Regions from separate parts of the Bradyrhizobium sp. URHA0013 genome, predicted to be linked through region 1. Evidence: riboswitches for the same ligand, from Rfam matches in the RefSeq annotation. Region 1 holds a riboswitch; the other holds the start of a gene.
The links. A riboswitch is a leader RNA that binds a small molecule or an ion and turns the genes downstream of it on or off. The one in region 1 is predicted to bind S-adenosylmethionine.
Positions count from the first base shown of each region.

Region 1 (4,414 bases):
GTTAATGAGTTCTCTCCGCCCTTTTTGCCTGACGGCATGGCTGGCTGTGCCCGCAGCAGCGGTGCTTCTGTTGCTGAGTCCGGCCTCGCAGTCGCGCGCGCAGACGCAGGCCGCGCAGGCAACACCGGCCCCGCAGCAATCGGCTGATCCGGCTCCCGCTTCACCGTCCCAGACCACCGTCGCAGCGACGTCCCCCGACCAGCGCGGCATCACGGCGCGCGCCATCGACAAGGTGAAGCAGGTCGCGAAATCCGCCGGCGACATCTTTAGCCGCGTCCCCTGCCTGTCGCCGAAGGGCGGCGCGAAGGCAATGGGCTCGCTGCCGCATGTCGCGGGCAAGCTCGTCGCCGGCCAGCCCGTCGTCATCGTCGCATTCGGCTCGTCGTCGACCGCGGGATTCGGCGCGAGCTCGCCGGAGTTCAACTATCCCAATCGCCTTGCCGCGCAGCTGCACCGGCACTATCCGACTGCCGACATCACCGTCGTCAATGCCGGCGTCGGCGGCGAGGACGCACCCGAGATGATGAAGCGCCTCCAGAAAGAGGTGATCGACGTGCATCCGGATCTGGTGATCTGGCAGGTCGGCACCAATGCCGTGCTGCGCAATCTCGATCCCGGCGATACCGCCAAACTGGTCGAGGACGGCATCAGCCGCATCCAGGCTGCCGGCGGCACTGACGTCGTGCTGGTCGATCCGCAATATTCGCCCGCCGTCAACCAGCGCGCGGACAGCGCCGGCAAGATGGTGAAGTTGCTCGGCAAGGTCGCCGAGCTTCGTCATGTCGGCATCTTCCCGCGCTTCGAGGTGATGCGCGACTGGCACGAGAAGCAGTCGATTCCGGTCGAGAGCTTCGTGATCGCCGACGGCCTGCACATGAACGATTGGGGCTACGCCTGCTTCGCCCAGCTCCTCGGCGACGACATCATCCGCTCTGTCGGCCAGATCAAGCTCGGCGTCAACGTGCCCGCGGACGTGCGGACCTATCGGCCGATGTAAGCATCGGTGCGTAGGGTGGGCGAAGGCGCGCTCTTCGCGCGCCGTGCCCACCATCCATCGGCGCTGCCATCGTGAATGGTGGGCACGCTTCGCTTTGACCACCCCACGATGTCGAATGCGTGGCTACGCCTTCTCCAGCGCCGCGGTCAGATCCTCGATCAGATCGTCCGCGTGCTCAAGCCCCGCCGAGAAGCGGATGAAGCCCCCGCTGATGCCGAGCGCGGCGCGGTCCTCCGGCTTGAGGCGCTGATGCGTCGTCGTTGCCGGATGCGTGACGAGGCTCTTGGCGTCGCCGAGATTGTTCGAGATCTTGGCGAGCTTGAGCTCGTTGAGCACGCGGAACGCCGCCTGCTTGCCGCCCTTGACCTCGAGGCCGACCAGCGTCGAGCCGCCGCGCATCTGCTTCTTCACCAATGCGGCCTGCGGATGATCGGCGCGGCCGGGGAACACCAGCCGTGAAATCTTCGGATGGCTCGCCAGCACGTCCGCGATGCGCGCCGCCGTCTCGGTCTGCGCGCGCACGCGCACGGCGAGCGTCTCCAGGCCCTTGAGCAGGACCCACGCGTTGAACGGCGAGATCGACGGGCCGGTCTGGCGCATGAAATTGTGGATGTGCTCGGCGATGAACGCTTCCGAGGACAGGATGATGCCGCCGAGACAGCGGCCCTGGCCATCGATGTGCTTGGTCGCGGAATAGACCACGACGTCGGCGCCGAGCGCGAGCGGGCTCTGCCAGATCGGAGTGGCGAACACGTTGTCGACGACGAGCCGCGCGCCGCCGCTGTGCGCGATCTCTGCGATGCCGGGAATGTCGAGTACATCCAGCGTCGGGTTGGTCGGGCTCTCCAGGAAAAACGTCTTGGTGTTCGGCTTCATGGCGCGCTGCCACTGGTCGAGATCGAGGCCGTCGACCAGCGTGGTCTCGATGCCGTAGCGCGGCAGCAAATCCTGCACGACGTAGAGACACGAGCCGAACAGCGCGCGCGAGGCCACGACGTGATCGCCGGCCTTGAGCGGCGCCAGGATCGCGGTCGTCACCGCGGCCATGCCGGTCGCGGCGGAACGTGCCGCTTCGGCGCCTTCGAGCTCGATCATGCGCCGCTCGAACATCGAGATGGTCGGATTGGAGTAGCGTGAATAGATGAAGCCGGGGTCCTCGCCCTTGAACCGCGCCTCGCACTCCTCGGCGCTGTTGTAGACGTAGCCCTGGGTCAGGAACAGCGACTCCGACGTCTCGCCATATTGCGAGCGCAGGGTGCCGGAATGGACCAGGCGGGTTTCGGGACGGTAGGACGCGGTGGACGCCGGGGACTTCGACATAGGACCTCCTGAAGTGACCATCGAAAATGGTCACAAAAAAACCGGCCTGGAATATCTCCACGGGCCGGGATCACAGAGGTCCCCGGCCTGTTTAGCGACTTATTTAACGTGGCTGCAAGCCGGCCGGCTCAAATCACCACGGGATAAGTCATGCTCATATTCCGCAATGCCCTTTCCGTCAAGACGTCCATCGGATAGCCGTAAAACGCTCATATTTCCCGCATGTCGGGATGTGTTTGATCCCTGATGAGGACCCCGGGTTGACGTTCACGGTCGCCGCCGACGCCAATGGTATCCTGCCCGACCGCATGATCGCGGCGATGGCGGAGGGTGGTCTCATCCTGCCCGCTTACGACTTCGTCGAAAGCCAGATCCAGCCGGCGAGCCTCGATTTGCGCCTCGGCGACATTGCCTATCGCGTTCGCGCCAGCTTCCTGCCCGGTCCCGGCGCCACCGTCGCCGAGCGCATCGACGAGTTGAAGCTGCACGAGTTCAGCCTCGCCGACGGCGCCGTGCTGGAGACCAACTGCGTCTACATCGTGCCGCTGCTCGAAAGCCTTGCGCTGCCGCCGGAGATCGTCGCGGCCGCCAACCCGAAAAGCTCGACCGGCCGGCTCGACGTCTTCACCCGCGTGATCGCCGACGGCACCCGCCGCTTCGACATGATCGGTGCCGGCTATCACGGTCCGCTCTATGCCGAGATCAGTCCGAAGACGTTCCCGGTGCTGGTCAGCGAGGGCTCGCGCCTGAGCCAGGTGCGCTTCCGCACCGGCGATGCCATCCTCAACATCGACGACCTCGAGGCGCTGCATGCGACCGAGCGTCTCGTCGATATCGATGACGCCGATCTCACCGGCGGCGTCGCCGTCTCGGTTGATCTTTCCGGCGAAAAGAGCGGCGGCTTCGTCGGCTACCGCGCCAAGCGCCACACCGGCGTCATCGACGTCGATCGCCGCGCCGGCTATTCCGTCGAGGAGTTCTGGGAGCCGATCTCGGCCCGCCCCGACGGCAGCCTGATCCTCGATCCCGGCGAGTTCTATATCCTCGCGTCGAAAGAGGCCGTGCAGGTGCCGCCCGATTACGCCGCGGAGATGGTGCCGTTCGATCCGCTGGTCGGCGAGTTCCGCGTGCACTACGCCGGATTCTTCGATCCCGGCTTCGGTTATGCCGGCGCTGGCGGGCTGGGGTCGCGCGCCGTGCTCGAAGTGCGCTCGCGCGAGGTGCCGTTCATCCTCGAGCACGGCCAGATCGTCGGCCGCCTCGTCTACGAGAAGATGCTGGCCCGTCCCGACGCGATGTACGGCCAGCGCATCGGCTCCAACTACCAGGCGCAGGGCCTGAAGCTGAGCAAGCATTTCCGGGTGTAGCGATCACCCGTCGCCCGGATGGAGCGCAAGCGTCATCCGGGAAAGTCTCACTTGTGGCACGATCCCGGCTTACGCTGTGCTCCATCGGGGCCACCAGGTGCTGACATGACCAATCCATCCCAACTCGACGCAAACATCCTCGACGGCGTCGCCGATGCGCTGATCTATTCGGATCGCTCCGGCACCATCATGCGCTGGAATCGCGCATCGTCCGCACTGTTCGGCTTCTCCGCGGACGAAGCGCTGGGCCAGAATCTCGACCTGATCATTCCCGAACATCTGCGCGCCGCGCACTGGAAGGGTTTCGAGGCCGCACTAGCCAGCGGCGCGATGAAGCTTGCGGGCAAGCCGACACTGACCCGCGCGCTGCACAAGGACGGGCGCAAGCTCTACATCGAGATGACCTTCGCGCTGGTGCGGGACGCCGCTGGAGTGGTGCAGGGATCGGTGGCGATGGCACGCGACGTCACCGACCGCGTCGAGCGCGAGCGTGCCGCCAGAGTTGCGCAAAATTCGTGATGCGGAATTGGCGAGCCGGCGTGCAGGGCGCCCTGCATGCGGCTCAGCTTGTCCGTCGCCGGCTGCAGTGACACACTCCAATCAAAACAACGATCGGGAGCAAACATGACCGCCGCATCTGACCCCGCGCAGGAAGCTCAATGGAAACGCTGGCGCGCGGTTGCCGATCTCTATCACGCCTACTTCACCGGCCTGATCCTCACCGTGGTCA
Region 1 covers NZ_JADK01000003.1:836,260-840,673, reverse strand. The annotation lists gene N551_RS0104210 (SGNH/GDSL hydrolase family protein) at 5-997, shown strand; gene N551_RS0104205 (O-succinylhomoserine sulfhydrylase) at 1,121-2,317, opposite strand; SAM riboswitch at 2,388-2,467, opposite strand; gene N551_RS0104200 (2'-deoxycytidine 5'-triphosphate deaminase) at 2,548-3,684, shown strand; gene N551_RS0104195 (PAS domain S-box protein) at 3,790-4,203, shown strand; gene N551_RS0104190 (hypothetical protein) at 4,309-4,414, shown strand, end outside.

Region 2 (4,414 bases), 330 kb from region 1:
ATCGGCGTCCTTCACGGCTTCTGCATTGGTCGCCACGACCTGATCGACGATGCCGAGCTCCATCACGCGTGCGCGCGTCTTCTCCGAGCGCGCGGTGGTGACGATCTCGGAAGCCAGGCCCTGGAGCTTCGCGGCGCGCGCGATTGAGCCGCCGATCAGGCCGAAGCCGATCAGCGCGACGCGCTGGAAGTGCGGGGTCGCGCTCATCGTCCGGCCATGAAGTCGCGCAGGCCCTCGACGACGAGGCGGTTGGCCTCCTCGGTGCCAATGGTCATGCGCAGCGAATGCGGCAGGCCGTAGTTCTTCAAGCCGCGCAGCACCAGCCCGCGCCTGGTGAGGAAGGCGTCGGCTGCGTCCGAGGTCTTGCCCTCGGTGGGGAAGTGGATCAGCACGAAATTGGCGACGCTCGGCGTCACCTTCAGCCCGAGCTTGCCGATCTCCTCAGCGAGCCAGTTGCGCCAGGTCTCGGTGAATTGCTTCGACATCGCCTGGTGCGCGGTGTCCTCGATCGCGGCAACGGCGGCGTACATGGCCGGCGTCGACACGTTGAAGGGACCGCGGATGCGGTTGACCGCATCGATGATGTGCTCGGGGCCGAACATCCAGCCGATGCGTAGCGCCGCGAGACCATGGATCTTGGAGAAGGTGTGGGTCACCACCGTGTTTTCGGTGGTCGCGACCAGCTCGATCCCCATCTCGTAATCGTTGCGCGAGACGTAGTCGCAATAGGCTGCATCCACCACCAGCAGCACGTGCGAGGGCAGGCCGGCGCGCAGGCGCTTGACCTCGTCGAACGGCAGATAGGTGCCGGTCGGGTTGTTGGGGTTGGCGAGCCAGACCAGTTTTGTGCGCGGCGTGACGGCCTTCAGGATCGTGTCGACATCCGCGGTTAGGTCCTTTTCGGCGGCAACCACGTTCTTCGCGCCGACCGCCATGGTTGCGATCGGGTAGACCAGGAAGCCGTGAGTGGTCGAGATCGCCTCGTCGCCATGGCTGAGATAGGCGTGGGCGAGCAGGTTGAGGATCTCGTCCGAGCCGGCGCCGCAGATGATGCGGTTGGGATCGAGCCCGAAGGTGCGCCCGATCGCTTCGCGCAGCACGCGCGAGGTTCCTTCCGGATAGTCTTCCAGATGATCCGCCACCTGCTTGAACGCCTCGATCGCCTTCGGCGAGGGCCCGAACGGCGTCTCGTTGGCCGAGAGCTTGAACACCTTGCGGCCGGGCTCTGCCACTGGAGTCTTGCCGGGCGTGTAGGGCGCAATATCGAGAATGCCGGGATTCGGCACGGGGCGGGACATCTTCAACTCCGGACTGGCTTAAGCGGTTCGCGACTTACGATTTCGACCCGGTCGGGGGCACCGTATAGCGCGTTGCGTGGCTGCCGACGAGGGCCGTGGAGCGCACCGAGGCCCCCGCTTCGATCAGGGCAGCCTTGATCTTGTCGATGTTGCTTGTCGCGGTGACCGAGACCAGCAGCGCGGCACCGTCGAAGGCGGTGTCGGGCACCGCCACGATCTCGGCGAGCGGCGACAGGGCGCGCGCGACCTCCGCATTCCACCCAGAGACGCGGACGCTGAAGGTCTCGACCTCCGTCACCAGGGCGCTGTCGGCGACGCGCGAGACCGCGAACACGGGCAACGCCGCCGGATGGTCGGCGCGCTCGACAAAGGGCAGCCGCGCGATGATCTTTGGCGCGCCGGCTTCTTCCAGCGACAGCCACCACGGCGTGCGGCTCGAAGTCGCCGAGACCAGCGCCAGATCGCCCTTGGACTTCGCGACGGCCTCGACCGCCGCCTGCGCGCTGAAATGCGCGACGTAAGGCACCGTGAAGCCGAAATGGAATCGCGCGGAATCGCGCATGGCCGGCTCGCTCGCCGAGATGTCGGCGTGCACCGAGAACGGGGCCTGGACATAGGTGAAGGTCGCGATGATGACGCGCCAGATGCTCTCGACCGTATCGAGCGGCAGGATGCCGCGATGACGCTGCACGAGGTCGCGCATCATGGAGGCCTCACGTGCCGGGCGGAACGCCGAGCCGACCTCCTGGGTCTGCTTCACCTGGATCAGGCGGTCGATGATGTCGCCGCGTTGCATCAGCAGGCGATGCATGCCCTCGTCGATCGCGTCGATCTCCTTGCGCAATTCCTGGAGTGATGGTGGCGCGGGGGGACGTTGGGACATGTCTGACAGGTGCTGTTGAGAGGCGTTCCAATGCGGATCAGTCGAGCCGTCACCGCTCTGATGGATATCCTGATTAGGCAGTCGGGGCTGCGAAAGCAAAGAGAAATGCAAAGGGAAATCGGGCCCTTTCCGCCCGTGGCGCGACAGCGAATTTGGCTGATCCGGGCCGTGACTTGACGAAAACCGTCCAAGACGGTAGTTTTTACCCGTTCCGTGGTCATTTGAGCCGGCCGGCTTGCAGCCACGTTAAAAAACTCGCTAAACAGGCCGGGGACGCTTTCGATCCCGGCCGAACCTATCGTTCAGGCCGGGTTTTTCATGGCCTGATGTCAATGCGGTCACCACGACGACCGCAAACGAGGTCGATGGTCAGATGGTTGGCGTCCAGTCAATTCCGAGTCCCGCGATCACCGCCGACGAGCGGTCGCACGAGGTGGATCATCCGAGTTCGCACGTCGCGCAGTTTGGCTTGGAACAGCCGCTGCGGCTCGATTGCGGTGTCGATCTCAGCCCGTTCCAGATCGCCTACCAGACCTATGGCGAGCTGAATGCCGATCGCTCCAACGCGATCCTGATCTGCCATGCGTTGACCGGCGACCAGCACGTCGCCAATGTGCACCCTGTCACCGGCAAGCCCGGCTGGTGGGAGACTTTGGTCGGCTCGGGCCGACCGCTCGATCCCAGCGAGTATTTTATCATCTGCTCCAACGTGATCGGCGGCTGCATGGGCTCGACCGGTCCGGCTTCGATCAATCCGGCGACCGGCAAGGTTTGGGGCCTCGATTTCCCCGTCATCACCATCCCCGACATGGTGCGCGCGCAGGCGATGCTGATCGACCGGCTCGGCATCGACACGCTGTTCGCAGTCGTCGGCGGCTCGATGGGCGGCATGCAAGTGCTGCAATGGACGGCGGCGTATCCGAGCCGGGTGTTCTCCGCGCTGGCGATCGCCTGCTCGACACGACATTCGGCGCAGAACATCGCGTTCCACGAGCTTGGCCGCCAGGCGGTGATGGCCGATCCCGACTGGCACCATGGCGGCTATGCCGATCAAGGTATCCATCCGCATCGTGGGCTCGCTGTTGCCCGGATGGCGGCGCACATCACCTATCTCTCCGACGCCGCGCTGCATCGCAAATTCGGACGGCGGATGCAGGACCGCGAGCTGCCGACCTTCTCGTTCGACGCCGACTTCCAGGTCGAGTCCTACCTGCGCTACCAGGGCTCGTCCTTTGTCGAACGCTTCGATGCCAACTCCTATCTCTATCTGACCCGCGCGATGGATTATTTCGACATCGCCGGCGACCATGGCGGCGTGCTGGCGAAGGCGTTCGCGGGAATCCAGACCCGGTTCTGCGTGGTCTCCTTCACCAGCGACTGGCTGTTCCCGACCTCGGAATCGCGCGCACTGGTGCACGCGTTGAATGCGTCGAGCGCGCGGGTGTCGTTCGCCGAGATCGAGACCGATCGCGGTCACGACGCGTTCCTCCTCGACGTGCCCGAGTTCTTCGACATCGGCCGTGCGTTCCTGCAGTCGGCAGGCAAGGCGCGCGGGCTCACCGCCAAGAAAGCTTAAAGGACGGCTAGTCATGTCTGTACAGGAAGCGCTGCCGCTGGGCGGCCTTGCGACCGGGCAGCCCGGTGATTTTCGCGCCGACCATGTGCTGGTGGCCGAGATGGTCAAGCCGGGCTCGAAGGTGCTCGACGTCGGGTGTGGCGAAGGCGACCTGCTCCAGCTGCTGGAAACCCGCGGCATCGACGGCCGCGGCATCGAGCTGTCGCGCGAGGGCGTCAACCGCTGCGTCGCCAAGGGTCTTGCGGTGGTGCAGGGCGATGCCGACACCGACCTCGTGAATTATCCGGATGACGCCTTTGACTACGTGATCCTGTCGCAAACCTTGCAGGCGACGCGGCAGCCCAAGGTCGTGCTCGAGAATCTCTTGCGCATCGGCCGCCGCGCCATCGTGTCGTTCCCGAATTTCGGCTTCTGGAAGATGCGGCTCCAGCTCCTGATCGGCGGCCACATGCCGCGCACGGAGAACCTGCCGGCAAGCTGGTATGACACCGCCAACATCCATTTCTGCACTATCAAGGATTTCGTCGAGCTCTGCGATGCGATCGACGTCAAGATGGAACGTGCCGAGGCGCTCGACCTCTACGGCCGTCCGCTGCGGCTGCGGATGCCCTGGTGGGTGTGGAATCTGTTCGGCGAGCAGGGCGTGTTTCTGCTGAC
Region 2 covers NZ_JADK01000003.1:503,912-508,325, reverse strand. The annotation lists gene N551_RS0102500 (prephenate/arogenate dehydrogenase family protein) at 1-207, opposite strand, end outside; gene hisC (histidinol-phosphate transaminase) at 204-1,298, opposite strand; gene N551_RS0102490 (chorismate mutase) at 1,333-2,181, opposite strand; SAM riboswitch at 2,385-2,464, shown strand; gene N551_RS0102485 (homoserine O-acetyltransferase) at 2,555-3,757, shown strand; gene metW (methionine biosynthesis protein MetW) at 3,771-4,414, shown strand, end outside.
Region 2: it holds a riboswitch for S-adenosylmethionine, as region 1 does, so the genes downstream of both, N551_RS0102485 (homoserine O-acetyltransferase) here and N551_RS0104205 (O-succinylhomoserine sulfhydrylase) in region 1, are expected to answer to the same signal.